2 regions of the Serratia sp. Sp408 genome follow, and region 2 is predicted to be linked to the other one. Evidence: predicted binding sites of a transcription regulator. Region 2 holds the regulator's gene; the other holds the start of a gene.

The links. Region 2 encodes ArgR, which controls arginine synthesis, uptake and breakdown. Its sites were predicted from a motif close to ANTGAATAAAAATACANT; they were not measured.
Region 1: the regulator ArgR is predicted to act here: its motif matches at 2,174-2,191, upstream of argA (amino-acid N-acetyltransferase).

The regions. Positions count from the first base shown of each region.
Region 1 covers NZ_JBXUFT010000009.1:62,713-78,385, forward strand. The annotation lists gene mltA (murein transglycosylase A) at 1-47, opposite strand, end outside; tRNA gene AC2AXP_RS20400 (tRNA-Met) at 294-370, shown strand; tRNA gene AC2AXP_RS20405 (tRNA-Met) at 431-507, shown strand; tRNA gene AC2AXP_RS20410 (tRNA-Met) at 559-635, shown strand; gene amiC (N-acetylmuramoyl-L-alanine amidase AmiC) at 739-1,995, opposite strand; gene argA (amino-acid N-acetyltransferase) at 2,226-3,551, shown strand; gene recD (exodeoxyribonuclease V subunit alpha) at 3,565-5,439, opposite strand; gene recB (exodeoxyribonuclease V subunit beta) at 5,436-8,996, opposite strand; gene ptrA (pitrilysin) at 8,993-11,881, opposite strand; gene recC (exodeoxyribonuclease V subunit gamma) at 12,062-15,433, opposite strand; gene AC2AXP_RS20445 (prepilin-type N-terminal cleavage/methylation domain-containing protein) at 15,499-15,673, opposite strand, start outside.
Region 2 covers NZ_JBXUFT010000008.1:102,858-118,530, reverse strand. The annotation lists gene AC2AXP_RS19675 (methyl-accepting chemotaxis protein) at 1-1,208, shown strand, start outside; gene fbp (class 1 fructose-bisphosphatase) at 1,319-2,323, opposite strand; gene mpl (UDP-N-acetylmuramate:L-alanyl-gamma-D-glutamyl-meso-diaminopimelate ligase) at 2,494-3,873, shown strand; gene yhcN (peroxide/acid stress response protein YhcN) at 4,086-4,349, opposite strand; gene yhcN (peroxide/acid stress response protein YhcN) at 4,483-4,746, opposite strand; gene argR (transcriptional regulator ArgR) at 5,163-5,633, opposite strand; gene mdh (malate dehydrogenase) at 6,099-7,037, shown strand; gene AC2AXP_RS19640 (helix-turn-helix domain-containing protein) at 7,105-7,365, opposite strand; gene AC2AXP_RS19635 (DNA-binding protein) at 7,546-7,941, shown strand; gene ispB (octaprenyl diphosphate synthase) at 7,955-8,926, opposite strand; gene rplU (50S ribosomal protein L21) at 9,195-9,506, shown strand; gene rpmA (50S ribosomal protein L27) at 9,524-9,781, shown strand; gene AC2AXP_RS19615 (DMT family transporter) at 10,017-10,988, shown strand; gene cgtA (Obg family GTPase CgtA) at 11,005-12,177, shown strand; gene pmrB (two-component system sensor histidine kinase PmrB) at 12,247-13,311, opposite strand; gene pmrA (two-component system response regulator PmrA) at 13,308-13,970, opposite strand; gene dacB (serine-type D-Ala-D-Ala carboxypeptidase) at 13,995-15,428, opposite strand.

The DNA of each region.
Region 1 (15,673 bases), on a different contig from region 2:
GTCACCACTAACCCGCCCAGCAGGTATTTGCCCCAACGTCCTTTCATCGCGCACTCTCTTAGACAGATATAATTTGTCCCAACATATCTCGAAAGATAAGGGATATGACGGCAAAACGATAACAAACGGCCATGGATAAAGGAATCGCCTGCCAACAAAAAAATCGCCACCGGCAGGTTGCTAAAAAATCGGCAGATTGCGGGTAAAATCAGCAATAAAATGGCTTTCATTCAATTATCTGCAAAAAGGGGTTGCATCATAAATCATGGAGAGTATAGTGCGCTTCCATCGGACGCGGGGTGGAGCAGCCTGGTAGCTCGTCGGGCTCATAACCCGAAGGTCGTCGGTTCAAATCCGGCCCCCGCAACCAACCGATACCGTACCAGCGGTATCAGATAACAGGGTTGGCTTCGATAAGGCAGTAGACGGACGCGGGGTGGAGCAGCCTGGTAGCTCGTCGGGCTCATAACCCGAAGGTCGTCGGTTCAAATCCGGCCCCCGCAACCAACTGATATCATACCGTGATATCCATGCCAGACAGTAATGCATCAAGACGGACGCGGGGTGGAGCAGCCTGGTAGCTCGTCGGGCTCATAACCCGAAGGTCGTCGGTTCAAATCCGGCCCCCGCAACCAATTTGATGACCATAATCAAGCACCTTAACGGGTGTTTTTTTATGTCTGGAATTCCCCTCCCCAGGCGTTAATCACGCCGGACCACGCAGCCCGGCGCGCGCACTCAACGCCTGGCCAGCGCACCACCGTTGGCAAAGTAAGCCTTGATACCCGCCAGAATCGACTCGGCCACCTGCTGTTGAAAACGGCTGGTTCGCAACTTGCGTTCTTCTTCAACGTTGCTGATAAAAGCCGTCTCGACCAGAATCGACGGGATGTCAGGCGCCTTTAATACCGCAAAACCGGCCTGATCGACTCGGTTCTTGTGCAGCCGGTTGATTTTCCCCATGCGGTTCAGCACTTCTTTGCCAAACTTCAGGCTGTCGTTAATGGTCGCGGTTTGCAGCAAATCGAACATGGTGTGGTCGAGATAGCGGTCGCCGCTTTTGCTGACGCCGCCAATTTGATCTGATTCGTTCTGCGTCTGCGCCAGAAACTTCGCTGCGGCGCTGGTCGCCCCTTTGGTCGACAACGCAAACACCGAGGAGCCGCGGGCGGCCCGGCTGGTAAACGCATCGGCATGAATGGAAACGAACAGATCGGCGCGTTGCTTGCGTGCTTTGGCCACCCTCACCTTCAGCGGGATAAACACGTCTTCATTACGCGTCATAAACACTTTCATGTTGGGTTCACGCTTGATCATGGTGCTTAAACGGCGGGCAATTTGCAGCACGATGTCTTTCTCGCGCGTTTTGTATTTGCCGATAGCGCCGGGATCCTCACCGCCGTGGCCCGGATCGAGCATAATGACAATTGGCCGATCGCGCCCGGCCTTGCCGGCCTGCGGCGCCTGAGTTGGTGCCGGCAACGTCCGTTCCAAATCCCCTTTATTGTAATCTTCCAGCAATGCCAATAGCGGATCATACTCTTCGCCGGACGACGATTTGGACGGATACAAGTCCAGCACCAGTCGGTTACGGTATTCCGCCACCGGCGACAGGGTAAACATGTGCGGGCTGACGCTTCGCTTTAATTCCAGCACCAGGCGCACGGTATTCTTGTCAAACTGGCCGACGCGTGCCTGTTTCAGATAAGGATCGGCAGTCTGTACCTGGCCGGCGATGCCCTTGAGGATACTATTGAGATGCACGCCTTCGATATCCACCACGATACGATCGGGGTTGGTCAAGGCAAACTGCTTGTACTTCAGTTCCTCGTTGGATTCGAGCGTCACGCGGGTATAGGTAGAGGAAGGCCAGACGCGCACCGCAATCACGTGCGACGAGGCGGCAAAACCGACGCGGCTCACGCTCAGCAACCAGGTTGCGGCAACCCCCTGCAACAGACGACGGCGACCCAGATTGTGATTAGCGTTTGACATGCGGCTCCAGCAAAAAAATCAGCTTAAAAAAGCACCATAAAGTGAGAATGGCAAAAACTTTAACGAATCCATCCAGCGCTGTCACCAGAAAATCCTTTTATGTTTTGTCAATTTATTAACGATTTAGCGGTGTTAGCGCCAAAAAACCAATAAATTCCCACTTGCCATCAGCGCAAAAAAAGAATAAAAATACAAAAATACCGTATAAATATGCAAAAAGAGGTTTGACCGTGAAGGAACGTAGTACAGAGCTGGTTCAAGGATTCCGTCACTCAGTCCCTTATATCAATGCTCACCGCGGCAAGACTTTTGTGGTCATGCTGGGGGGAGAAGCCATTGAGCATGAGAATTTCTCCAACATCGTCAACGATATCGGCCTATTGCATAGTCTGGGCATCCGGCTGGTGGTGGTCTACGGCGCGCGGCCGCAGATTGACGGCAACCTGGCGTTGCATAACCTGGAGCCAATTTATCATAAGCATACTCGCGTCACCGATGCGCCGACGCTGGAGCTGGTCAAACAGGCCGCCGGTTTGTTGCAACTGGACATCACTGCCCGGCTGTCGATGAGTCTGAACAACACGCCGCTGCAAGGCGCGCATATCAACGTGGTCAGCGGTAACTTTATCATTGCTCAACCGCTTGGCATCGATGACGGCGTGGATTATTGCCACAGCGGCCGCATTCGCCGCATTGACGAAGAGGCGATCCATCGCCAGCTCGACAGCAACGCCATCGTGCTGATCGGCCCGGTTGCCGTTTCCGTTACCGGTGAAAGCTTTAATCTAACGTCGGAAGAGGTTGCCACCCAGTTGGCGATCAAGCTCAAGGCGGAAAAAATGATTGGCTTCTGCTCGTCCCAAGGGGTTAACGACGAGGAAGGCAATATCATTTCCGAACTGTTCCCCAATGACGCACAAAAGCGTATTGAGGAGCTGGAACAGAGCGGTGATTACCATTCGGGCACCGTACGTTTCCTGCGCGGCGCGGTGAAAGCCTGCCGCAGCGGCGTACGGCGCAGCCACCTGATCAGCTATCAGGAAGACGGCGCGTTAGTGCAAGAGCTGTTCTCACGTGATGGTATCGGTACACAGATCGTGATGGAAAGCGCCGAACAGGTGCGGCGCGCCACCATCAACGATATTGGCGGTATTCTCGAGCTGATTCGCCCGCTGGAACAGCAAGGCATTCTGGTACGCCGCTCGCGTGAGCAACTGGAAATGGAAATCGACAAGTTCACCATCATCGAACGCGATAACCTGACCATCGCCTGTGCCGCGCTATACCCATTCCCGGATGAGAAAATCGGTGAAATGGCCTGCGTGGCTGTGCATCCGGACTACCGCAGTTCATCGCGCGGCGAAATGCTGCTGCAAAGAGTGGAAACGCAGGCGCGCCAGATGGGGCTGAAAAAACTGTTCGTACTGACCACGCGCAGCATTCACTGGTTCCAGGAGCGGGGTTTCACTCCGGCGGACGTCGAGGTGCTGCCAATGCAGAAACAGGCGCTGTATAACTACCAGCGCCGTTCGAAGATCCTACTGGCCGACCTATAGCCCACCACCGACCTTAGCCCAGCGGTGTCTCACTGGGCTGAGCTACCATCACCAACCGCTCCGCCAGCCCGCTGCGCCGCTGGGTTGGCGTGCGGATGGCGCTGTTGAGCACCTTTTCACTTGCATACAGCGACAGCTGCCGACGCGCGCGGGTAATGGCGGTATACACCAGTTCGCGCGTCAACACCGGCAGAAAGTGGTTGGGCAGTACCAGCACCGTATGGTCAAACTCTGAACCCTGAGACTTGTGCACCGTCATGGCAAAGGCGGTTTCATGAGCCGGCAAACGACTGGGTTGTACCGATTTGATATTGCCGTCCGGCAATTGGAAATGCACACGCAGTTCGCCGTTCTCCCCCGGCAGCGCAATGCCGATATCACCGTTAAACAGCCCCAACGCACTGTCGTTACGGCCAATCATCACCGGTCGACCACGATACCAGCGCCCGGCGGAAGCCAGGTTGCGACGAATCAGCCCCGCACGTTGCAACCCGCTTTCAATCCGCTCGTTCAGTCCGGCAACGCCAAAGGGTCCTTCCCGCAGCGCGCACAGCACCTGGAAGCGGCCAAATGCCGCCAGGATCTCGACCGCCGGCGCTCCGGCGGCGACCCGCTGGAGATAGTCGCGATAACCGGCCACACAGGCATCCAGCAACGCCTGATAATCCTCGGTTTCCACCAGCGGATAACCGGCAACGTCGCTAAAACTGCCGTTGAGCGCGGCCCAGGCTCGTTTGTTGTCGCCGGCATTCACCGCCATCGCCAGTTGACCAATGCCGGAATCGGCGTCAAAACGGTAACTCTTGCGCAGCAAACACAGGCTATCGCGTACCGCTGCGTCACCCTGCGCGCTCTGACCGCTCAATGTACAGCCCGTCAATTGTGCCAATTGTGCAGCGCGAGCGTCGCTATAGCCTTGCTCGGCAAAACGGCAGATATCTCCCAGCACCGCGCCTGCTTCCACCGAGGCCAGTTGATCGCGATCGCCAAGAAAAATCACCCTGGCGTGCGGCGGCAAGGCGGCGATCAGACGCGCCATCATCGGCAGATCGACCATCGACGCCTCATCCACCACCAACACGTCGAGATGCAGCGGATTGCCACGATGATAGCGCATGCGTTGGCTGTTCGGCTGTGCGCCCAGCAGGCGGTGCAGCGTTGCTGCTTCGGTGGGGAATAACGCCCGCTGTTCAGGGCTGAGCGGCAATTGTCGGCTGGCGCTGCCCAGTGACTCGGTCAGTCGCGCTGCCGCCTTGCCGGTTGGTGCTGCCAGTTGAATGCGCAAACGCGCGCCTTCGGCCAACTGCACCAATGCGGCCAGCAGTTTGGCCACGGTGGTGGTTTTACCGGTGCCCGGCCCGCCGGATATCACCGCGATGCGCCGGGTCGCGGCCACCGCCGCGGCAATTTTCTGCCAGTCCGGCGTGTCCGTTGCTGTACCGAACAGCTGGTCGAGGATCGCGCGCAGACGCTGAGTTTCGATAACCTGCGGTATGCTATCGCTGCTGATAAATGCCGCTACCTGGCCTTCACTTTGCCACATGCGCTGTAAATACAACCGCTGTTTTTGCAGCACCAGCGGCGTTGGCAGACTGCCGTCACTGACCGCCGGCGAGCTCAACAACCGTTGCCGCCAGTCATCCAGATCGGGCAGTCCTGCTGCCTGCCACACCGCCTGTGCCAATGCTGGTTGCCGCCCGTCGAACAGGTTCTCCGGCATCAGCTGTTGCAACAGCAGACAGACGTGCCCCGCACCGGCTTCCGCGCTGAGGCAAGCGGCGGCCAGCAGCATATCCGGTCGATCCGGCGGCGCTACCACCCGTGCGAACTGCACGTCCAGCGGGCGCAGTACGCCAAGCGTTGCCGCTTGCTGCAATAAATCGATCATTGCTCGGCCTCCGTTGCACGGGATACGCCGCTGAACAGCCGATCCATTCCCATGACCAGTTCACCGTCCGGACGGCAGGAAAAGATGCCGTTGCCAGGGTGTTCAGCAGCGACGCCGCGCAAAAACAGATAAATCACGCCACCAAAATGGCGCTGATAATCGTAATCCGCCAGACGGTGCCGCAGGTAACGGTGCAATGCCAGCGTGTAGAGCTGATATTGCAGGTCGTAGCGATGTTCGGCCATCGCCTGCGCCATTGCCGGCTGGGTATAGGCGCTGCTGTCCTCCCCCAACCAGTTGGACTTATAGTCCAGCAGGTAATACTTCCCCTGCCAGCAGAATACCAAATCGATAAAGCCCTTCAGCATGCCCTGCACCTGCTGAAAGTCCAGTGCCGGACAGCGGGCAGACAGCGGATCGTAACGTTTGGTCAGCGCATCCAGCGCATCGGCGCGCAGCAGGTCACCTATCGGCAGGTAGAACTGCAGCTCAGCCTGTTTGGCCTGCGGCGCCAGCATCGCCAGTGATACCCCGCTGTCGTTGAGCCGGGTGTGCAGCAAGACCTGCATCCAGTCCTGCAACACCGGCAGCCAATGGTCGTCATAGCCGTGCAAACGCAACTGCTCCAGCAGCCAGTCGGCGTCCAGCGGTTGGCTGAAATCCAGCGTTTCGAACAGGCTGTGCAAGAAGGTTCCGGGTGCCGCGCCGCGAGGAAAAGTATGCGGAGTAAGCGCCGGCTCACCGTCTGCGGCTTGCTCGCCGGCGGCATCCACATCCAGCCGCGGCAGCAGATCCTGGGTGATTCCCGCCGCCCCATGCTGTTGCAGACCGGTATAACTGGTGACTCGCCAGTAATCCTGTACCTGGCGGGTAAAGCGGCGGGCGGTCAGTTCGGCCGCTGCCTCGGCTTGCGCTTGCCACGGTTGCGGATCAGGCTCGTCCACCGGCGACAGCGCGACGCCGTCGCCGGTCAACTGTTGCAAACGTTGCTGCAGATAGCTGGCATCGCCGGCTTGCCCGGCCTGCACCAGATAGCCCAGTGCACTGCGGTGCAAATCGGTGTCGCCCTGCTTCTTGCGCGTCCCCTGAATCAACGGGGCAATGCCAATGCTGCAGTGATAGACCGAACGGGTCAGTGCGACGTACAGCAGGCGCAGATCTTCCGCCAACCGCTCTTCTTCGGCCCAGGCAAGGCTTTCTTCATTGGCATTAAGATCGAGCAATGCCTTGAAATTATTGCGATCGTGATACAGCACCTGTTGCTGCTGGCGGAAATTGCCGACAAACGGCAGCCAGACCAGCGGATATTCCAGCCCCTTGGACTTATGGATAGTGATCACCTGCACCAGGTGGCGATCGCTTTCCAGACGCAACTGTTGATTGTCCGACTGGCGGTTAGGCTGGGCAATCTGCTGCGCCAGCCAGCGCACCAGCGCATGTTCGCTGTCGAGCTGCGCGGAGGTTTCCTGCAACAGTTCGCCCAGATGCATCACATCGGTCAGACGACGCTCGCCGCCGGGACTGGCCAGCAGGTTCTCCGCCAGATGACGGCGCGTCATGACTTCACGCAGCATCGGCAGTACGCCGCGCCGCTGCCAGTGGCTGCGATAGCCGTCAAATTCATTGACCAATAGATCCCAGGCACGTTCGTCATGGTTCAGCGCGTCCAGCGTCGGCGCGTCCAGCCCCAATAGTCCGGTCGCCATCGCGCTACGCAGCGTACGTTCCTGTTCAGGCGCCAATACCGCCTGCAAAAGCCACAGCAAATCCTTGGCCTCCGGCGTGTCAAAGACGCTGTCGCGGTTGGAAAGATACACCGACGGGATGGCCAATTGGCTCAGGGCATCGCGCACCAGCGCGGCTTCGGCGCGGCTGCGTACCAGAATGGTGATATCCGACGCCTGCACTGCACGGCGCTGTGCACCGTTAAGCAACCAGGCTTCACCGCGCTGGCCGGCGCTCAGCCAGTCACGGATCTGCGCCGCACACCAGCGCGCCATCATCTGTTGGTAATCACTTACTCCCACACCTTCGCCCTGCTGTAACCAAAAATGCAGCGCCGGCTGTACGGTCGCCTGGAGTTCGAACCCCAACCCCTGATTTTTAGCGGCAGCGGCCACGGCAACAAACGGGATCTGGCCAAACAGGAACGGCTGTCCAACCTGCGAAAACAGCTTATTGACGCTGTCTACCATGGCCGGAGACGAACGCCAGTTAGTCTCTAGCGTATAGTGGGCGCTTACCTCTGAGCGAGCACGCATATAGGTGAAAATATCCGCCCCGCGGAAGGCATAAATGGCCTGTTTGGGATCGCCGATCAGCAACAGACCACACTGTTCGCGTCCGACGTACAGCTTTTGGAAAATGCGATACTGCTGCGGATCGGTATCCTGAAACTCATCGATCATCGCCACCGGAAAGCGCTGACGAATCGCCTGCGCCAGCTGTTCCCCACCGGCGCTTTGTAACGCCGCATCCAGGCGACCAAGCAGGTCGTCAAAACCCAGTTCAGCGCGTTGACGCTTTTCCTGTTGGATTGAGGTGCGGATTTCGCTCAGCGCGCGCGCCATGATCAGATCACGCAGCGTCAGCGGTTGGTCAAACAGGCTATCGATGGCCACAAACAGCGGGTGTCGCGGTGGCTCGCCTTTTTTGGTTTTTTCCAGTAGCGTCGATTGGCGGAACTTTTCCAGCTCTTTCGGCAGTTGATAATCCTGGGTGGCCAATGCGCTCCATTCGCCAACCTTGCCCAGCCAGTTAGGTAAATGCTTACTGCTGTAGCTGCGTTTATCAACGCCGGAAGCGCTAATCAGCGCTTCCAAATCCGGCGCGGCCGCTTGCCATTGCGCTTTTATCTGCTCAATACGCGCCACGATTTGCTCGTGACGCATCAACACCGTTTCATCGTCTTTAGGCGGTTGTCGCAGGGTGGGCGCTTCGCCGTGCAGATAGCCGGCCAGATCGGCCAGTAACGCCTCCGGTCCACTCCATTCCTGACTGACCGCGCGGGCTACCGCCAGCGGCAACGGATAGCATTGCCGCCGCCAAAAGTCGGCGCAGGCCTGACGGCGCAGCGGCAGCTCATCCTGAATCAGCGTTTGTTCAAACAGAATCCCGGACTCGAAGGCATTGTGTGCCAGCATCCGCTGGCAGAAACCGTGAATGGTAAAGATCGCCGCCTCGTCCATCTGCCGCTCCGCCGCCAGCAACTGCGCCGCGGCGTCGGCCAGATCGTCGATTTCCGCCATCAGGGCGGAAAACAGCGGATCGGTGCACTGTTCCCGGCCGCGTACGCAGGCAATGCGCAGACCGTGGATATTGCTGCGTATCCGGCTGCGCAGCTCTTCGGTCGCCGCTTCGGTAAAGGTCACCACCAGGATTTCCTCTACCGTCAGCGGCCGCGGGAAAGCCGCCTGCTTGCCCAACCCCAGCAACAGGCGCAGATATAACGCGCCGATGGTGAAGGTTTTCCCGGTCCCTGCCGACGCTTCAATCAGTCGTTCGCCAAACAGCGGCAACGTCAGCGGATCGAGCCTCTGCGGGGTGCTGGTTGTCATGGCGTCGCGACCTTACGCGGCAGCGTTTGCTGGAGCGCCGACGCATTCGGCATCGACTGCCAGCCCTGCGGCGCCGCATAATCGGCTTTATCCTGACTGCTGCCGCTGACCTGCGACAACACCGCCAGGCCGTTCGGCTCAATCACCGCCTGGTGGAAAAAGTCCGCCAGTTTGGCCGGCGTCAGCTGCTGTACCTGGGCGATCAATTTCTCGCGGGTGTCAAAGGCAAAGTTACCGCGATCAAAATCATTGCTAAAGCGGCTGGCCTCTTCGCTCAAGGTCTGCGGACGCTGCTTCAGTTCGTTAATCAGCGCCTGCTGATACTGGGCGAAGTCGGCCTCACTCATGTCACGCAGGCGCTGCTCGGCCTTCGGATAGAAGTCCTGATAACGCTGATACAGGTAAGCCGGCTGTTTGCTGTTGCTTTGCAGCAGGAAGCCCAGCCCCCACTGCCGCCCCACCGACATTGGGAAGGCGAATACCGCATACCCCAACTGTTCCTGGGTACGCAACTGGCTATAGAACCATGGCTGGATAATCTGTCCGAGCAATGAGCTGTAAGCCATGCCGGTGACCTCTTGATAGCCAGTCGGTACATACACCGCCGCCAGCGCCGAATCGGTGCTGCTGCCCGGACGTTGCAGGCTGGCCAACTGCCGCTTGGCAATTTGCACGTCTTCGCCGTGCCACCAGGTCTCGCCGCTACAGCCCAAACGCTGTTTCAGCGAGGAGGCCAGCGTATCCACCTGTTGCTTGCTCATGTTGCCGACCACCAGCAGTTCAGGTGTCGCTTCAGCCAGCAACGCGTTGCGGTAGGTCAGCACGTCTTGCAGCGTCAGGGTCTGCAACAGGTTGCGGCGTTCGCTGCGCTCGCTGTACGGCACGCGAGAAAGCATCTGCACCGGTTGCATCGCCAGCTCAAACGCCTTGCCCTTTTCCGCGGCGTCCAGCTGTTCCAGATACCAGGACTTGGCCTGTTGCAACTGGTCTTCGGTCGGTGTAAAGCTCGAATAACCTTCAATCAGGGTAGTCAGCAGCTGTGGCAACCGCTGGGTAAAGCCGTTGGCATTAAACAACAGGCCATTGTCCGGCGAGGTAGAGAAGCTCAAGCCACCCACCGACGCCTGATAGCTCAGTTGGTCGAGGGCAATGCCCGCCAGGTAGTCAGTCAGCGAGAACAACACCTGATTGCGAGCGGAATCCATGGTTTTGGCGTTGCGGAACGCCACGGTGACATCGGCTTTCGGCTCATCGGCAAAATAACGGCTCGGCATATACAGCACACGCAGCCCCGGCTGATTGACCACCAGTTCGGGCTTGGTGAACGCATGCGAAGGTTGGTTGAGCGTGAAATCATCCGGGATATACGGATTCAGCGCGGGCAATGACAGGCTGATCCCCTGCCCCAACTGCTGCCATTGCTCAAACCGCGCGGCGTCGATTTTATTGACCTGATAAGGCGCGTTAACGAAATACGCCATTTTATCGTGAGGTTCATTCGGGCTGATAAACCAGATGCGCGCGTTTTGCGGCGTCATTTCCTCCAGTCGCTGCGCTATGGCTTGCGGATCGTATCGATCTGCCAGATAAGGCGCATCCAGCGTATGCTCAACCGGCACGCGCAACATGGTATCCACCAGCCATTCGATATAGTCCATATCGCGAGTAATCGACGGGTAGCGGAAATCCAGATTCAGCACGTGCGAGATTTCGTCAAAGTAGCTTTTTTTGACGCCTTCACTGCGCAGCATTTTCAAATAATTGAAGATAGCCGCCACCACCTCGTCACGCTGGGCCAACCCTTTGTCGGTGAGTGACACGCTGATGGAAAACACGCCGCCATTGCGATCGACCATCGGATCGGCGCCGGCATTGATGGCGTCTGCCAGCCCCTGTTTCTGCAACCAGTCTGACAGCGTGTTTTGGCTGCGGTTGCCGATCAGATAACTGATGTAGGTATCGGTCTTGCTGCGGAACGCCGCACTGTTGTTATCAATGCGGAACTCGACCTTCAGCTGTTTGCGCGGTTGGGCAGGCACGTAATGAATAATGATACCCTGCTGCTGTTTGGTGACCGCCGGAACGGTAATCGGCGCAACGCTGGCATTATGGTTAGGTACGCGGCCAAAGGTTTTTGCCGCCAGCGTGGCCAACTGTGGCAACGGCTGATTGCTGTACAGCACGCCCATCATCAGATTGGCGGAATAGTAGCGCTGGTAGAACGCCGTCAGTTCATCGTGCAGTTTGCTGCCGGGTTTATCCTTGAGCGTATCCAGATTGCCGCCGGAAAAGCGTGCGCTCGGGTGCGCCGGATTTAGCGTTTCCGCGCCGACCTGTGCCATGCGCATACCGTCGCGTGAACGCGCCATGGTTAATTCGGCATTCACCGCATTGCGCTCTTTGTCGGCATTGCCGGGATCGAGCAACGGCTCGGCAATGGCATCCGCCATGCGGTCAACCGCCGGTTCGAGCGCATCGTTTTCCACTTCCAGGTAAAAAGCGGTACGGTACGACGCGGTACTGGCGTTGTGGCTGCCGCCATGCTTCTTGAGAAATTCGGACAGGTTTTCCGGTTCCGGGTAACGCTTGGAGCCCATCAGAACCATATGTTCCAGATAATGTGCCAGACCAAGCTGGCTGTCGGGATCTTCCAGCGACCCTACCGGCAACGCCAACGCAGCCAACGACTTCGGCGCCTGCGGATCGGAAACCAGCAGCACCGTCATGCCGTTATCCAGTTTGATCGCCTGGTAATGGCGTGGATCGTGATCGCTCTTGTGGATTTTCTCCGCCAGCGGTTGCCATCCCTGTGCGGCCCAGCTTAACGGTGCCCAAAATAGTACTACCAACATCAACCCGCTGAGGCGGGCCAATCGTCTGCGCATATCCAAAATAAACCCCTATTCAGGCGCGGTTTCGCCACATCCCTGACGACCCCGCCGCTCATCAAAAAACAGCAAAGCTATATGCCGATATCTTATGTAAGACCGGAAACAACCCTGAAGGTTGAATATAAACCAGTTTATTTTTACCATCTCCCGACAACCAGTACCACCCGGTGACGATCACCCTATATTATGGCGAGCCACCGGCAGCAGGTAACGCTCTGTTTCCGCCACAATTTGTGCCAGCGTGGCGTTGTCCAACTGACGGAATACCCGCTGAATATACGGATCCTCCCCCTCGCCGGGAATGCGCTGATCGCCCTGCCATGCCAGCAGCAGTTTGGCCCGCGCCTTGGCCTGCGCCTCCTCGCCCCAATCAATCTGCTGTGAGTCCTGCTGATAGCACTGGCTTAACCACGCCCAGCCGCTTTTGTTCAGCAGCATCAGCGGTTCACACAGCCCGCGCTGATAACCGGCGATCAGCTCGGCAAGCTGGGCTCGCGCAGCCTCTGGCGGCAATGCGGCAAAACGCCAGACGGCGTTCTTGCGCCCGAACATCCGGCTTTCACCCTCGCCGCCGGCACAGCAATAGGCCAGATGTTCCAGCCACAGCAAGATACCGTCGACCGCAGACAGCGTCGCTGGCCGCCAACGCAGCAGACCGTCGTGCTGCACCTGATGCAGCCAGCCGCCAAGGCGCACGCCGGCGATGTCGAGATCCAGCTCCAGGCTACTGCTTTCCCGCCTTTCTTCGCGTACCTGCGCTGCCAGTTCGCTCATTTCCTCTTGCTGTTTTTGCCAGTAGATCTCGCCAAACGGGCCGTACGGCAAACCGCCGGAAGCGCGTATCCGCTGATACAGCCGCGTCGCATCCTGGTCTTCAATCAGCGCGTTCAGCAGCTGATTGTTGAATTGATAGCGGCTGAGGTTGTCCAGCGTAAACGGTTCCTCATCCGCCAGTTCGGTTTCTTCCAGAATGAAGTTGACCCCCAGGCGCAGTTGGAAGAAGGCGCGGATCGGATGGCGATAGAAACGCAGCAGATCGTCAAGTGATAGCTGCGTCTGCGGTTCTAGCGGCAGCGGCTGATTGAACACCGGGTGCGCTTCACCGCGCCGGTCGGCAGCCGGTAGCCATTCGGCAGCGTAGCTCTGCGCTTCGGCCTCCGGCAGAAAGTTCTCTACGGCGAACGGCATGCGGGCATGCCAGCGCAGCAAATGCTCACCGACCCGCTGCGCGCTGCCGTCGGCGTCCAGGTGCTCATCGCCCGGTAAACAATAGCTTTGTTGCAGATACTCCAGCAACTCGGTCACCAGCACCGAGGGATAACGCTCGCTATTATCCTGAATCGACCGGCCGATAAAGCTGATATACAACTGCTGCTGCGCCGACAGGATGGCCTCAAGGAACAGGTAGCGGTCATCGTCGCGCCGGCTGCGATCGCCACGCTTGACCTGTTGAGCCATCAGGTCAAAGCCCAGCGGTGGCAGGGTGCGCGGGTAAACGCCGTCGTTCATGCCCAGCAGGCATACTACCTTGAACGGAATGGAGCGCATCGGCATCAAGGTGCAGAAATTGATTTGCCCAGCCAGAAAACGCTGGCTGATACGCTCCTGGTCGAGCCGTGCTGCCAGCTCGTCTCGCAACAGCGTCAGGGGTACCGCGTCGGGGTAACGCGCCCCCTGGCCGAACTCGATCACCTGCTGCCACTGCTGTTCGATCAGCGCCAGTATCACTTCCGTGTCGGCATCGGCGGCAAAAAAACTGTCCAACAATCGGCGGCATAGCGGCAGCCACTCCGCCAGCGTACGTGCTTCGCCCAACCGTTGCCGCCAGTCGGCAAGCTGCGCCAACAGCTCCGCCAGTTGTCCGGCCAGCTCCGCCGCCAACCCGCTCGACTCGTCATACGGCAAGACGCCTTGCCAGTCGCCGATATTGCTGTCCATCGCATAACCGAGCAGCATGCGCGTGATGCCGAACTGCCAGGTGTGCTGGCCGGTGGCCGGCAGCGCCAGTTGACGCACGTTGTCATCGTCCAGCCCCCAGCGTACACCGGATTCGCTGACCCAGCGACGCAACAGACGCAGCCCCTCTTCATCGATGGCGAAGCGCGCCGCCAGCGCCGGAACCTCCAGCAACGCCAGCACCTGTTCAGCAGAAAAACGACTCTGCGGCAGATCCAGCAGTGAAATAAACGCCTGCAAGGCAGGGTGAGCCTGTCGTGCTTTCCGGTCGGAAATGGCGAACGGCAAATAGCGCTCCGGCGGCGCATTACCGAATACCGCCTGAATGTACGGCGTATAGCTGTCGATGTCGGCCACCATCACGATGATGTCACGCGGCGTCATCTGCGGATCCTCCGCCAGCATCGCCAGCAGTCTGTCGTGCAGCACCTCCACCTCGCGTTGTGGACTATGGCAGGCGTGCAGGCTGATGGAGCGATCGGCGGGATCGAGCGTACGCTTGTTGTCGCTGCGCTCCAGCGTTTGCGCCGTGGTGCCGATAATTGCGTGATCCTCCAGCTCCAGCATGTCATGCTGAATGGCATGCAGCAGGTTGTCCGGCGCAATATCCACAAAGGCGTCAACCTCCTGCAACGACGCCATCTGCGCCAGCAGGTACAAATGGTCGCGCCCCAGCTTGCCCCAGGAGGCCAGCAGCGGGTTGCTCAAGCGCTGTTCACCGTCGGCGTCAAACAGCTGTGCGGCCTGCTCCGGCTGGCGGAATAGCCCCTGTTCGCGCGCCTGCTGGTGATGGCGGCGTTTACGGCTTTGCAGCCGCGCCAGGAACGCATAATCCTGAATATCGCCCCAGTAGTAACGGCACGGGTTGGTGAACATAAGATGAATATCGATATGTTTGCCCAACGCCTGCAACGCCTCAAGGTAGATCGGCGGCAGCGCCGAAATGCCGCAGATAAACACCCGTGGTGGCAAACCCGGCGGGCAGGTTTGTGCCTGTTCCAGGGTGCTGATGAAACGCCGGTACAGATTGGCTCGGTGCCACTCCGGCTGCCCAAGCTGCCGGGTGTACTCCACCAGGCGTGCCCATAACGGCGCCTGCCATTGCTGCGCCTCTGACAGGGCGTCGATACGCTTGCCGCGTTGCCAGCTTTCCAGCCACTGCGGCCGATACACCAGATATTGGTCAAACAGATCGGCCACTCGCCCGGCCAACTGATGGATTTTGCGCTTGTCGTCGTCGTCGGACAGATAATGCTGTAACGACACAAACTCCGGCTCGGTCAGCATATCCGGCAGCAGCCACATCAGTTTCCAGGTCATGGCGTCTTTACTGAAGGCGCTCTCCTGCGGGATACCGGGCAATACGCGGGTGAACATTTCCCAGATAAACGATGCCGGCAACGGGAAGGCGATATTGGCGGCAATACCGAACTGTTCGGCCAGTTGCATCTGCAACCACTGCGCCATGCCGGGGCTCTGAACCAGTATGACTTCCGCTTGAAAAGGATCGGCCAACGGTTCTCTGTCGATCAACGCACTGGTCAGCGTCTTCAGCAAATCCAGCTGATTGGAATGGTAAACCGTGAACATGAGACTCCTTTAAACCCGTCATACTGTAAAAAATAGCGCGGCTCTGACGCCACGCTGGCGCCGCGTCACTGTTTCACGCCCGCGTGGCGCAACGGTACCGTCGCTGGCTGCCCCGATCGGTGACCACCGCTGCCGCCAGGCAAATCGCCGTCGCAATACCAGCGGCCAAGCTGGATCCGCTGTCGTTGCGGGGTTTGTATCGTGACCGTCAGCCGATGGCAAGCGCCATCTTCGCCACTG
Region 2 (15,673 bases):
CGTTATCCAAACGCCTGCAGGCCAGCTATCAGGCCTATCAGGAACAGGGCGTGAGGCCAATGGCAGACGCCATCAAGGCCGGTGATATCGCCGGTTATTATGCCATTCAGGAAACGCGCATCTCAACGTTGAGCATTGCGTTTGAAAACGATCTTGGCGAGTTTCGCAGCTTTGCCATGCAGGTCGGCCAGCAGCGGGTGGACGAGGCAGAAGGCAATGCCAGTACGCAAATTGTGTTGATCGTGGCGGCCGGCGTACTCAGCGTACTGCTGGCAATAGTGGCCTGGTTCGCCCTGCGGGTGATCATTCTGCGGCCGCTGGATGTGTCGATCGCCGAGCTGGAACAGATTGCCAATGGCGATCTGACTCGCAACATTCACGGCGGCGGCACCACTGAAATGGGGCGCCTGGCGCATGCCATGCAGCGCATGCAGCAATCGCTGGCGCTGTCGGTGAGCAAAGTGCGTGACGCCAGTAGTCAGATTGATATTGGATCGCGTGAATTGGCTGCCGGTAACGTGCATTTGGCGCAACGTACCGAAGAGTCTGCCGCGTCGCTGGAGGAAACCGCCGCCAGTATGGAACAGCTGACCTCGACGGTCAGAATGAACGCTGAAAATGCCCAGCAGGCTAACCAGTTGGCGCTGAGCGTGTCTGACATTGCCGATCGCGGCAGCCAGGTGGTCGGTCAGGTCAAAGATAAAATGCAGGCGATTACCGACAGTTCGCGCCGCATTGCCGATATCATCAGTGTGATGGACGGTATCGCGTTTCAGACCAATATCCTGGCGCTGAATGCGGCGGTGGAAGCCGCGCGTGCCGGCGAGCAGGGCCGTGGTTTTGCCGTGGTGGCCGGCGAAGTGCGCAGCCTGGCGCAGCGCAGCGCGCAGTCGGCCAAAGAGATCAAGGGGCTGATTGAAGCATCGCAAAATCGGGTGCAGGAAGGCGAGCAAATGGCCGAGTCTGCCGCAAAAACCATGAACGGCATTGCCGATGAGGTCGGACGGGTTACGGCCTTGATGCGCGAGATTTCAGCGGCGACCCGCGAGCAGAGCAGCGGTATCGAGCAGGTCAACGTCGCGGTGGCGCAGATGGATCAGGTGGCGCAACAGAATGCTGCACTGGTGGAGGAATCCGCCGCGGCAACGCGTTCACTGGAAGAACAGGCGCAGGCGCTGGCGCAGAGCATGTCGGTGTTCAAGGTGTAATTGGGCATTCGCGCAGGGCCGTTCGGCGTTGACGGCGGCGTGCGGTAGCGCGGCTTGACATGATCGTCAGGGAGAATATCGGGCCGGACGAGCCGGCCCTGAATGGGGCTTTATTCGTCCGGGTATTCGGCGATAAAGCGTTCCGCGTCTTCCACCATGGATTTGGTGCCGACGAAGAATGGTGCGCGCTGGTGCAGTTTCTGCGGGGTAATATCCAGAATACGGTTTTTACCGTCGCTGGCTTTACCGCCGGCCTGCTCGGCCAGGAACGCCATCGGGTTGCATTCATACAGCAGGCGCAGTTTGCCTTGCGGGTGACTGGCGGTGCTTGGGTAGATATAAATGCCGCCTTTCAGCAGGTTGCGGTGGAAGTCGGCAACCAGTGAACCGATATAGCGTGAGGTATACGGGCGCTGAGTGGCTTCATCCTGCTCCTGGCAGTATTTGATGTACTTCTTCACTCCGAGCGGGAACTTGATGTAGTTACCTTCGTTGATCGAATACATATTGCCGGATTCCGGGAAGCACACTTTCTCGTGAGAAAGGCAGAATACGCCGAGAGACGGATCGTAGGTAAAGGCGTGTACGCCATAACCGGTGGTGTACACCAGCATGGTGGAGGAGCCATAAACCACATAACCGGCTGCGACCTGGGCGCTGCCCGGTTGCAGGAAATCTTCTTCGGTAACAGGCGTACCGACGGGGGTGATGCGACGATAGATAGAGAAAATAGTACCGACAGAGACGTTGACATCAATGTTGGACGAACCGTCCAACGGATCCATCAGCACCACATATTTGGCATTTTCAGCACGCTCGCCGTCGAAAATCACGATTTCGTCTTCTTCTTCGGACGCAATCCCGGCAACTTCACCGCGCGCTTTCAATGCGGCTTTCAGTTTTTCGTTCGCGTACAGGTCCAGTTTCATCTGAACTTCGCCCTGTACGTTGGAAACGCCGCTGGTGCCTAGAATATCCACCAGACCCGCTTTATTGATGTCGCGGTGGATGATTTTAGCGCCCAGCTTGATTGCGGAAAGCAATGCAGTCAGTTCGCCGGTGGCGTGAGAGAAGTCGTGCTGTTTCTCGACGATAAATTCGCCTAACGTTTTCATGACACAATCCCTGAATCTACGGATGGATAGCGGTTTGTTAACAAACCGCCAACGTTTTCGCTCAGCAGTGTAGCCCAAAGCATTGCGCCATTCATAGGCAAATCCATTTCTTCTGGACGATTCTGAGCGTTAGAATAAGCGCACATTCGACGTACTCAAATGAGAAACCTATGCGCATTCACATTCTTGGCATCTGCGGCACCTTTATGGGTGGGCTGGCCATGTTGGCTCGGTCGCTTGGACACGAGGTTACCGGTTCCGATGCTAATGTCTATCCTCCGATGAGCACGCTGTTGGAAAACCAGGGGATCGATTTGATCCAGGGGTACGATCCGGCACAGTTGGATCCGGCGCCGGACATGGTGATCATCGGCAATGCCATGACGCGCGGCAACCCGTGCGTGGAAGCGGTGCTGGAACAGGGGATCCCCTATGTATCCGGCCCGCAGTGGCTGCACGATCATGTGCTGCGCGATCGCTGGGTACTGGCCGTCGCTGGCACCCATGGCAAGACCACCACCGCCGGTATGGCCACCTGGATCCTTGAAGCCTGTGGTTATCAACCGGGCTTCGTCATCGGCGGCGTACCGGGCAACTTTGAGGTGTCTGCTCGCCTGGGCGGCAGCCCGTTCTTCGTGATTGAAGCGGATGAATACGACTGCGCCTTCTTTGACAAGCGCTCGAAGTTCGTGCACTACAGTCCGCGAACGCTGATCATGAACAATCTGGAGTTCGATCACGCCGATATCTTTGACGATCTGAAGGCGATTCAGAAGCAGTTCCACCATCTGGTACGCCTGGTACCGGGCAAAGGCAAGATCATTCTGCCGGACAACGATCCGCACCTCAAACAGGTGATGGCGATGGGATGCTGGAGCGAACAGGAGCTGGTAGGCGAAGAAGGCGTCTGGCGCGCCAATAAACTGACCGCCGATGCCAGCCGTTATGAGGTGCAGCTCAACGGCGAAACGGTGGGCGAGGTCAACTGGACGCTGGTGGGTGAACACAATATGCATAATGGCCTGATGGCCATCGCTGCGGCGCGTCACGTTGGTGTGCTGCCGGCAGACGCCTGCCGCGCGTTGAATGATTTTATCAACGCGCGTCGCCGTCTGGAACTGCGCGGCGAAGCCAATGGCGTCACGGTGTATGACGATTTCGCCCATCACCCGACGGCGATCCTGGCAACGCTGGCGGCGTTGCGCGGCAAGGTCGGCGGTACCGCACGCATCCTGGCGGTGCTGGAACCGCGCTCCAACACCATGAAAATGGGTATCAACAAGAACGAACTGGCGCCGTCGCTGGGGCGGGCCGACGAAGTGTTCCTGTTCCAGCCACACCATATTCCCTGGCAGGTGGCGGAAGTGGCCGAAGCCTGTGTACAGCCGGCCCATTGGAGCGCCGATGTGGATACGCTGGTAGAGATGGTGGTGAAAACGGCACAGCCGGGCGACCATATTCTGGTGATGAGCAACGGCGGTTTCGGCGGTATTCACGACAAGCTGTTGACGGCACTGGCCAACAAGCCGGCCGCACCGCAAGGTTACTGACAGACAATCGGGGGGCGCCGTCACCCCGACGATCGTAATGACAGGGCCGCTTGCGGCCCTTTTTTACACCCATAAAAAAGCCCCCGCGAGCGGGGGCAATGGGGTTCGTCGGATAGGACGACGAGGGGTTTCTTCAAAGAATTCGCGTTGACGTCAAACTCGGCAGTGGCAGTGACGAGGGTAATCAGTTCGGTAACGCGTTCTCTGAATTGTTATTTGTAAATTTCGGCCGTCGCGTGCCAGTTGCCATTTTCGTAGGCTTCGATAACGCGATAGGCTTTGGCGCCTTGCTTGTCGGCTTTGTCAGACAGCGCCTGACGAATGTCGGAAGGGGAGCCGGTCACACCGCTGGCAGTAATGGTACCGATGGTCTGCATGTTGCTGGCTTGTGCATTGTCCACCAGCGTAGCGGCGCTGGCACCGAAACTGACGGCTGAGAGCAGGCTGACCGCAGCGAGAGTGATTTTCATGTTCATGTTGGTGGTCCTTGAGGTATCCATCCCGGCCAGGAAGGGCTTGCTAGCGTTTTTTATTCTTGAAGGCCGTGACAGGTACTGCTGTTTTCCAGAGATTTATTGCCCGTTGTCGGGTAATGCCGGTACTGCTGACTTACTTATAGATTTCTGCGGTGGCGTGGTAGTTGCCTTCGTTACGCGCTTCAATCACACGGTAAGCGGTCGCGCCTTGGGCATCCGCTTTGGCAGACAGCGCTGCGCGAATATCAGACGGTGCGCCGGCAACGCCGCTAACGGTAATGGTGCCTGCGGATTGCAGTTTGGTTGCCTGATCTGCGCTAACGGATTGTGCTGCAAATGCACCGAAAGAAAGCATGGATAGAACGCCTAACGTCATTACTGTAGTTTTAACTTTCATGATTTTGCCTCTTCGAATTCTTTTGTCAGTTCGCATGAACTGTGATTTACGTCACGGAAATGAGTATACATCTAGTAACGCGAAAAATTAATAGTTAGCTAACAGTTTCTTGTGAAACTTACGCATAATATTGATTATTTTTTATATCCAAATGGAATAAAAAGCGCTCATAAAACACACTTTTATTGTTAATTAGATGTAATTTCAACAAGCTAAGTGCTTTTGACCAAAAGTGCGGAAATTAATAGCAGGTATCACTAGTTACGGATAAATGTCATGGAAATGTGTCGCAGGTGGGGTGTTGTGCGGCGTTATACGTGGTAGTCGAGAGGGGGAATGTGCCGGCAACGTAAAGCGGTGGTTAAGCAAAAGCTAACAAAACGCGGCGGAGAGCCGCATTTTATTAGCCATGGCGATCACAGTTCCTGCTCGAACAGCGTCAGGATAGCTTCATACAGTTGACGCGCGCTGAAGGTGTTGGCCGGGGTAACAAAAATGGTGTCATCACCAGCAATGGTGCCCAGTATGCCTTCGGATTTGCCCAACGAGTCGAGTAAACGGGCAATTAACTGTGCTGCACCCGGGCTGGTATGGATAACGACCACCGCATCATTGTGGTCGACGTCCAGTACCAGATTCTTCAGCGGACTGGAGGTGGTCGGCACGCCCAGTTCGGCTGGCAGGCAGTAAACCATTTCCATTTTGGCATTGCGTGTACGCACCGCGCCGAACTTGGTCAGCATGCGCGACACTTTGGATTGGTTAATGTTTTCGAAGCCTTCTTCCTGCAGCGCCAAAACGATCTCGCCTTGCGAGCTGAATTTTTCTTCTTTCAATAACGCTTTAAACGCCTTGATCAGATCTTCCTGCTTTGCGGGATTACGCATTTTGCACCGGTGAATGTTAACAATAGAGTTCATTATTATGCATATAAATGAATTTTTATGCAATAAGGCAGTGTCCGGAAAAATCAAAATAGCCCGGACAATAAGGAAAGGGCGGCATTTTAACAAAATCCGTATCTCATGAATATGCCCATTTCACCCAGGGGGGAAAGCTGCCTCCCCGGTAAAGAAAATGTTATTAAAATGATGTTGTTCTGATGTTGTGTAAGGGTGTAATGTAACGGCCGGTTAACTTGCTCGTGAATAACCTCGCACTATTTTCGATTAGTGTGCGCTATGCCCTTAATGCGTAAGCTATTTAATCTAAAATGTCCGCGATCGAGGCCATTTTGTTGCGCCAGCTCTCAATCCAACTGTTAAGAGATTGTTTTAAAAGGTGTAATAATCTAAGGTCCGTACCCAGAAATTCACGGCGCTTTTATATTTAAGATAATAAAGGAGTATAGGATGAAAGTTGCAGTTCTCGGTGCTGCTGGCGGTATCGGCCAGGCCCTCGCCCTTCTACTCAAAACCCAGCTTCCTTCAGGTTCTGAACTCTCCCTCTACGACATTGCCCCAGTAACCCCAGGCGTTGCCGTCGATTTAAGCCACATCCCAACCGCAGTGAACATCAAAGGCTTTGCCGGCGAAGACGCAAAACCTGCCTTGCAGGGTGCGGATGTAGTACTGATTTCCGCTGGTGTGGCGCGTAAACCAGGGATGGATCGCTCCGATCTGTTCAACGTCAACGCCGGCATCGTGCGTAACCTGATCCAGCAAGTAGCGGAAACCTGCCCGAAAGCCTGCATCGGCATCATCACCAACCCGGTGAACACCACGGTTGCCATCGCGGCCGAAGTGCTGAAAAAAGCCGGTGTGTATGACAAGAACAAACTGTTTGGCGTCACCTCGCTGGATATCATTCGTTCCAATACCTTCGTGGCCGAGCTGAAAGGCAAAAAGCCGGAAGAACTGAACGTGCCGGTAATCGGTGGCCACTCGGGCGTGACCATCCTGCCATTGCTGTCCCAGATCCCTGGCGTTACCTTCAGCGAGCAGGAAGTTGCGGACTTGACCAAGCGTATCCAGAACGCAGGTACCGAAGTGGTTGAAGCAAAAGCCGGCGGCGGGTCTGCTACGTTGTCCATGGGCCAGGCTGCGGCACGTTTCGGTCTGTCGCTGGTACGCGCGCTGCAGGGCGAGCAAGGGGTGGTGGAATGCGCCTATGTAGAAGGTGACGGCAAATATGCCCGTTTCTTTGCACAACCGCTGCTGCTGGGTAAAAACGGCGTGGAAGAACGCAAAGACATCGGCACCCTGAGTGCGTTCGAGCAAAAAGCGCTGGAAGAGATGTTAGACACGCTGCGCAAAGATATCGAGCTGGGCGAGACTTTCGTCAACAAGTGATCGCTTGCTCTGAGTAAACTCTTGTTAGGCCGCCGGACAGCGTTCCGGCGGTTTTTTTTGCCCGCAATTACGATTTCATCCGCGATTTGCGATCCAGCAGCTGATGAGTATCGGGATCAAAATAGCGGCTCGGCCAGATTTCCGCCGGATGGATGCTCAGCGCATCGGCAATCAGCCATTCTCCCTTCGGCCATGGGCGCGACAGGGCATTTGCCAAGGTGGACGAGCTTAAACCGGCGCGTCGCGAGACCGCTGCCAGCGTAGTGCCTCTCTTGCGTAATGCGGCAATAACGTCTGCCGGATGCCAATCCTGACTCCTTGAATTCATGTTTTCATTCCTTTTTTTGATTAGTCAAAGTTCCGTTAGTGGTATAACTAACAGGCATGTATTAATCGTTCGCACAACATGAAACGCTTAGACGGAAACCAGAATACCATTGTTTTCTGAAAATGGCGGAATGGTTTCCTAAAAATGCGTTGACCACATAATTTCCCAGAGAAAAAGGTTATGAAAAACGAGTGGTTTGCCGCCAAGGAGCTGATAGGCATCGCAGGGTTACCGTCCTCACCACAGGGAATCAATCAAATGGCTCGCCGTGAGGGATGGGTTAGCCGTCGTCGCAAGGGTGTCCAGGGTAAGGCGGTGGAGTATCACATCGACAGCCTGCCATTGTCGGCGCGTAATTTACTGATATTGCAAGAAGAGCCAGCCGGTTATCAGGTTGAACGCAACGATTCGTTGGTGGTGTTGATCGAATGTTTCCGCCGCATGACGGAAAGCGAGCGCGAACGGTTATTGACGTTTTTGATGCGGGAAGGCATTGGCAGCCTGTTGGCGCGCATCAGCGATGAGGCTACCGCTGATGCGATGACAGGCCCGGATAGCGAGCCTGAGAAACGATAGGGAAACCCCGTTGCTAGAAATCCCGTTGCACCGCCAGATGCGCCAGGCCTTCCAGCGCATCACGGAACGGTGATTGCGGCAGGACATGCAGCGCAGCGATAGCCTTGTCTGCTTCTTCTTCCGCCCGCTGGCGGGTATAGCTCAGCGAACCGCACTGTTCCATGGCTGTCAGCACCGGTTCCAGCAAATGCCGGCCGTTGCCCTGCTCGATGGCGCCGCGAATCATCGCCGTCTGCTGCGCATTACCGTGGTGCATGGCGTGCAGCAGCGGCAGCGTCGGTTTGCCTTCATTCAGATCGTCGCCGGTGTTCTTGCCCAGCGTGACGCCGTCAGCGCTGTAATCAAGCAAGTCGTCAATCAATTGGAAAGCGGTGCCGAGATAGCGGCCATAATCCTGCAGCCCCTGTTCCTGTGCCTCTGTGGCGCCGGACAAAATGGCGGAAGACTGTGCGGCAGCTTCAAACAGGCGCGCGGTCTTGCTGTAGATCACCCGCATGTAGCTTTCTTCGGTAATGTCCGGATCGTGCACGTTCATTAATTGCAGTACTTCGCCTTCGGCAATCACATTGACCGCCTCCGACATCAGCGCCAGCACCCGCAGCGATTCCAGACTGGTCATCATCTGAAATGCGCGCGTATAAATGAAGTCGCCCACCAGCACGCTGGCGGCGTTGCCGAACGCCGCGTTGGCGGTTGCCTTGCCGCGGCGCATATCGGACTCATCGACCACATCGTCATGCAGTAAAGTAGCGGTGTGGATGAACTCGATCAGCGCAGCAACGGTAATGTGCTTATCACCCTGATACTGCAACGCCCGAGCTGCCAGTACGGCGATCATCGGGCGAATGCGTTTACCGCCACCGCTGATAATGTAATAGCCAAGCTGATTGATGAGCGTGACTTCGGAATTCAACTGTTCAAGAATTGTTGCGTTCACGGCCGCCATATCCTGCGCGGTTAACTCGGTAATTTGTTCTAGATTCATTGTATTGTTTTCAGCTGTGTTTCTCTTCACCGCGTTGAGATCGCTGCTCACATCGGTACATGGCGGTAACTGTTCCTTGATTGTACTTGAAAAACGCCTCAGATAAACGCCAGGAAAGAAACTGTGCTTTTTTTCTTCTTTTTTCTGCTTCAGGCCGGATTCTGCTCTTGTCATGTGCTGTATTTTTGCGTAGAATTCGCGCCCTATTGTGAATATTTATAGCGCGCTCTGTACTACACGGTTGAGCACGCGGAAAGCGGAGTTTTATATGTACGCGGTTTTCCAAAGTGGTGGTAAACAACACCGAGTAAGCGAAGGTCAGACCGTTCGCTTGGAAAAGCTGGACATCGCAACTGGTGAAGCGGTTGAGTTTGACCAGATTCTGATGATCGCTAATGGCGAAGATATCAAAATCGGCGTTCCTTTCGTCGATGGCGGCAAGATCAAAGCTGAAGTCGTTGCTCACGGTCGTGGCGAGAAAATTAAGATTGTTAAGTTTCGTCGTCGTAAGCACTACCGTAAGCAGCAAGGCCACCGTCAGTGGTTCACTGACGTCAAAATCACCGGCATCAGCGCTTAAGTTAGGAGAGCGGATTAATGGCACACAAAAAGGCTGGCGGCTCGACTCGTAACGGTCGCGATTCTGAAAGCAAACGTCTGGGCGTTAAGCGCTTCGGCGGCGAAGCAGTACTGGCAGGCAGCATCATCGTTCGTCAGCGCGGCACCAAATTCCACGCTGGTACCAACGTGGGTTGCGGCAAAGACCACACTCTGTTTGCTTTGAAAGACGGTAAAGTCAAATTCGAAGTTAAAGGCCCGAGCAATCGTAAATTCATCAGCATCGACGCTGAATAATTTTCCGAGCCTTACTAAATAGATGTAAGCCCCGCAATTCGTTGCGGGGCTTTTTACATTTATACCCGGCATATTCAGGTTGCAGGCGCGCCAACAGCGCCCGAAACTCGCTTTAGGCGATTGCGGGCCACGGGTTGGTACGCCGTATCAATCGGTCTACGACCGAATTGACGCTTCTTGCGATGAGGGTATAGGGCTGTGCAGCGGCCCGACAGCGCGCAGGCAAAAATCACGAATGGAAACAAAACAGCAGGTCGGTATTGGCATTTTTCTGGCGGTGACCACGGCGGTTTGCTGGGGGGCATTGCCGATCGCCATGAAGGAAGTGTTGCAGGTGATGGAGCCGTTTACCGTCGTCTGGTATCGCTTTACCATGGCGGCCATCGGGTTGGGTCTGATTCTGGCGGTGCGCGGCAGGTTGCCGCCGCTCAAGATGTTCCGCCAACCGCGCTGGCTGCTGTTACTGGTGATTGCCACCGCCGGGTTGCTGGGGAACTTTGTGTTCTTCAGCTCTTCGCTGCAATACCTCAGCCCGACGGCTTCGCAGGTTATCGGCCAGCTGTCGCCGGTCGGCATGATGTTTGCCAGCGTGTTGATTTTAAAAGAGCGGATGCGTATTACCCAGGTGATTGGCGCCTTGATGCTGATTTGCGGGTTGATGCTGTTCTTTAACGTCAGCCTGATCGAAATCTTCACCCGCCTGACGGATTACACGCTTGGCGTGCTGTTGGGGGTGTGTGCGGCAATGGTCTGGGTCACCTATGGCGTTGCGCAGAAAGTCTTGCTGCGTCGATTGGCCTCGCCGCAGATCCTGGTAATGTTGTACACTTTATGTGCAATCGCGTTGTTCCCATTGGCGAAGCCGGCAGTTATTTTCCAGCTCAGCAGTTGGCAATTGGCCTGTCTGCTGTTTTGCGGTGCCAACACGCTGATTGGCTATGGTGCGCTGGCGGAAGCCATGGCGCGCTGGCAGGCTGCGCAGGTGAGTGCGTTAGTAACGCTTACTCCGCTGTTTACCCTGCTGTTTTCAGATTTATTGGCGTTGGCCTGGCCACAGGTATTCACCGCACCGACGCTCAATGTCGTCGGTTATGTCGGTGCTTTCGTGGTGGTCGCCGGCGCCATGTTTTCCGCAATTGGTCACCGGTGGTGGCCGCGACGGGCAGAACCCCGCCTGGTTGCTCCTCTAAAGCAACCCGGTGAATGATTTACGGAGACGGTAAATGAAGTTTGTAGATGAAGCAGCGATTTTGGTCGTTGCAGGTGATGGTGGTAATGGTTGCGTCAGCTTCCGCCGCGAAAAATATATTCCGAACGGCGGCCCAGATGGCGGTGACGGCGGCGATGGCGGCGACGTTTATCTGCTGGCGGACGAAAACCTGAACACGCTGATCGATTACCGCTTTGAAAAATCTTTCCGCGCGGAGCGTGGCCAGAACGGTCAGAGCCGTGACTGTACCGGGAAGCGCGGTAAAGACGTTATCATCAAGGTTCCGGTGGGCACCCGGGTGAAAGATCAGGGCACCGGCGAGATCCTCGGCGATATGACGCGCCACGAGCAGCGTCTGATGGTCGCCAAGGGCGGTTGGCATGGCCTGGGCAACACCCGTTTCAAATCCTCGGTAAACCGTGCACCGCGCCAGAAAACCAACGGTACGCCGGGCGAAGAGCGCGATCTGCTGCTGGAGCTGTTACTGTTGGCTGACGTCGGTATGCTGGGGCTGCCGAATGCCGGTAAATCCACCTTTATTCGCGCGGTTTCCGCCGCCAAGCCGAAGGTCGCGGACTATCCGTTTACTACGCTGGTGCCAAGCCTGGGCGTGGTGCGTATGGACAACGAACAAAGCTTCGTCGTGGCCGATATTCCGGGGCTGATCGAAGGCGCTTCCGACGGTGCCGGTTTGGGTATTCGCTTCCTGAAGCACCTGGAGCGTTGCCGCGTATTGCTGCACCTGGTGGATATTGCGCCGATCGATGAATCCGATCCGGTTGAAAACGCCCGCGTGATCGTTAACGAACTGAACCAGTACAGCGAAAATCTGGCGCAAAAGCCGCGCTGGCTGGTGTTCAACAAAGTCGACCTGCTGGATGAGGAAGAGGCCGCCGAGCGTGCCAAGGCCATCGTTGAAGGCATGGGCTGGGAAGGCAAGTACTACATGATCTCCGCCGCCAACCGCGCCGGCGTCAACGCACTGTGCTGGGATGTGATGAACTTTATCAACACCCAGCCTAAAGCGATGGCGATCGAAGAAAGCGCGCCGGAAAAAGTGGAGTTCATGTGGGATGACTACCACCGTGAACAGATCGCTGAAGTGGAAGCCGAAGCGGACGATGACTGGGATGATGATTGGGATGAAGAAGACGACGAAGGCGTCGAGTTCATCTACAAGAAGTAATTACCGGTTGTCATGATTAAAGGGCCCTGCGTGATGCAGGGCCTTTTCTTTTGCGCGTCGGCGGGGTTATCAAGGCTTCAGCGCGTCGTTCGGCAGCCAGCACTGGGCATTTAGCCCGTGGCTGTCGCTACGGTTTTCCAGCGTCAAACGTCCCTGGTGCAGTTGTACTATGCGGATGACGATGTTCAAGCCCAGGCCGCTGCCGCCGTAGCGCTGATCCATACGGCGAAACGCCTGGGTGATTTCCCCGATCATGGTTTCCTTGATCCCCGGCCCTGCGTCGATCACCTGCAACAGATGCCCCTCAGCCTGCGGCGTCAGCCGTACCTGAATGCTACTGTTCTGCGGGCTGTAGCGGTGGGCGTTTTCCACCAGGTTACGCAACAGCAGCCGTAACAGCACCGGATCGCCACGGGTCGGCGCAACGGGCGGCAATTGCCACTCCAGGCGCTGCTGGCGCTGCGCCGCCAACTCGGTCAATTCTTCCTGCAATGGCTGGATAACGTTATCCACCCAGTCGAACCGCTGATAGTGGCCGCCGGCGAAGTTCTGCCCGGCACGTGACAGCATCAGCAACTGTTCGACCGTGTGCATCAGTTGATCGATACGGGCAATCAGCAAGGTGCTTTCCTTGACGCCCTGCTGTTCCATCAGCTCCAGATGCAGGCGGATACCGGCCAGCGGCGTGCGTAGCTCATGTGCGGCATCGGCAGTAAACAGCCGTTCTTGTTGGATGGTATTGTCCAGCCGAGAAAAGAGCTGATTGAGCGCGGTAGTGACCGCGACCATTTCGCGACTGTCGCTGTTGACGGGCAGCGGCGACAGGTTATCGGCGGAACGCTGCTCCAGACGCGTTTGCAACTGGTTGAGCGGCCGGATAATCCAGCTGATGGCCCAGAACGACGCCAACAGCGTCACCATCATCATGATCAGCGACGGTGCCAGTAGCGAAGCGATGGCTTCGGCGATTTCGTTGTCGACCCGCTCGGTGCGAACCTTGGCGGTCAGCGTTTCATCGACCAGAAAACCGATTTGCTCACGGCTTTCATGCCATAGCCATAAAGCGCTGATCAACTGGGTGACCAACAGGATCAACGCCAGCATCAGCAGCAGACGACGGCGCATGCTGATCATGGTAGGGATTCCAGACGGTAGCCAATGCCGCGCACGGTGCGGATACGATCCTTACCCAGCTTGCGGCGAAGATTGTGGACGTGTACTTCGAGGGTGTTGGAGCCGAGGTCGTCGTTCCAGGTGTACAAATCCTGCTGCAACAGCTCGCGATTGACCGTTTGCCCGGCGCGCATCATCAGGCGCGACAGAATGGCAAATTCCTTGGGAGTGACGTCCACCGGCTGTTGCTGTACATACACCTGCTGGCTGGACAGGTTTAGCGTCAGGTCATCGAGTTGCAACAGGTTGTCGCTGTGGCCCTGATAGCGGCGAATCAAGGCGCGTACCCGCGCCTTCAGTTCGACCAATGCGAACGGTTTGACCAGATAGTCGTCGGCGCCGGCGTCCAGGCCGTCGACGCGGTCTTCCAGCGCGTCGCGGGCGGTGAGGATCAGCACCGGCAGATCGATATGCTGACGGCGCCACTGGCGCAGCAGACTGGCGCCGTCCAAATCCGGCAGACCCAAATCGAGGATCACCATGCTGTACTGACTGCTGACGATCAACGCATTGGCCTCGGCGGCGTTCAGGGCGCTGTCGCAGGCATAGCCTTCGCTGGCCAACGCCATGGCCAGACCCTGTAGCAGCAGTTCATCATCCTCAACGATCAGTAACTTCACCCTGGGCCTCGGTTATTGTGCTACTCAGTTATTTTGGTAAATATCCTTGTACAGCCGGCTTTCAAAACGCACCAGCGGGATACGACGTTGTCGCTGGTCTTCTGGTGGCACCGCATAGCCCGACAGATACTGTACGAAGGCCAGACGCTGACCGCTGGCGGTGGTGATAAAACCGGCCAGGTTGTACACGCCTTGCAGCGCCCCGGTTTTCGCTGATACCTTGCCGTCGACGCCGGCTTCGTGCAGACCGCCGCGATAACGCAAGGTGCCATCGTAACCGGACAGCGGTAACATCGAAATAAAGTTCAGCTCGCTGTCGTGCTGCGCGATGTATTGCAATGCCTGCATCATGGTGGCCGGCGCCAGCAGGTTGTGGCGCGACAGGCCAGAGCCGTCCACTACGATGCTGTTGCCAAGATCTACTCCCGCTTTCTGGCGCAGAACCTGACGCACGGCGTCGGCGCCTGCCCGCCAGGTACCCGGTACGCCGAAGCGTTCATGGCCGATGGTACGAAATACGGTGTCGGCAATCATGTTGTCGGACTTTTTCAGCATAATCTTCAGCAGATCGTGCAACGGCGCTGACTGGGTCTGCGCGATCACCGTTCCACTGATGCCTGGCTGTGTCTGGCGCTTCAGATGACCGTCAATCTGGATACCGGCCTGCGTCAGTTCGTCTTTTAAAATCGCGCCGGCATAGCTGGCGCCGTCCTGAATGGCGAAGGCCAGCGGCAAAGGGTCGCTGCGCTGCGTCAGACAGCCGGTCAGGGTAAAGCGGTTCAGCTCGCCCGGCACCACGTCCAGCTCGCAGTATTGCGCGTCTGACGAGCCTTTGGCCAGGGTACGCACCTGGCTGAACATGTTCACCGGATAATAGGATGCAACGCGGATAAACGCCATGTCGCCGGGTTTCGGTGCGCTGTACAATGATACCGAGAAGCAGTTGCGATCAACGATGGCCGCCGACGGCGGGGCGCTGAAACACTGCGTCAAATCGTTCCACGGCCAGCCCGGAGCCTTGTCATGGCTGGCGAACACCGAGGTATCAACCAGTACGTCGCCGGTGATTTGCCGCACGCCCTGTTTTTTCAGCACCGCGACCATGTTGCGCAGGCTTTGGCGTTTAAAGGTCGGATCGCCGCCGAAGCGCGCAATCAGGTTGCCCTGTAACACGCCGTCGTTGATGTTGCCCTGGCTTTCCAGCGTGGTGCTGAAGCGATAGTCCGGGCCGAGCTGCAACAGGGCTGCCAGCGCGGTCAGCACCTTCTGGGTACTGGCGGGCAGGGCCATTTGCTGAGAGTGATAATCGATGATCGGCGCCGGTGCGCCGATCTTCTGAACTACCAGGGCAAGGTTGGCCCCATCAGGCAAATATTGTGTGTAATCTTCAACCGGGGCCGCATTTACATTTAGAACAAATGCGCAAGCCAATGCACTGACAATTCGTGAAAAACGCATAATCTCGGAATAGCTGCTGGGTAACGTGCCGCCATACTACGGCGCATTCAGGGAAAAAGTAAACGATGACCCTCAAGGAACTCTACGCTAAAATGCGTATCAAAATGCAAAATCGATCCTGACTTGGGCAACAGTTCCGAGTCAGGCTTCTTTTGTTTATCGCCTGGAGGCGGCTGGCGGTAGCCATCCGTGTTTTCATACGAATACGTCAGGATGACGGTTATTTGAACAGGAAAGATTTAGAG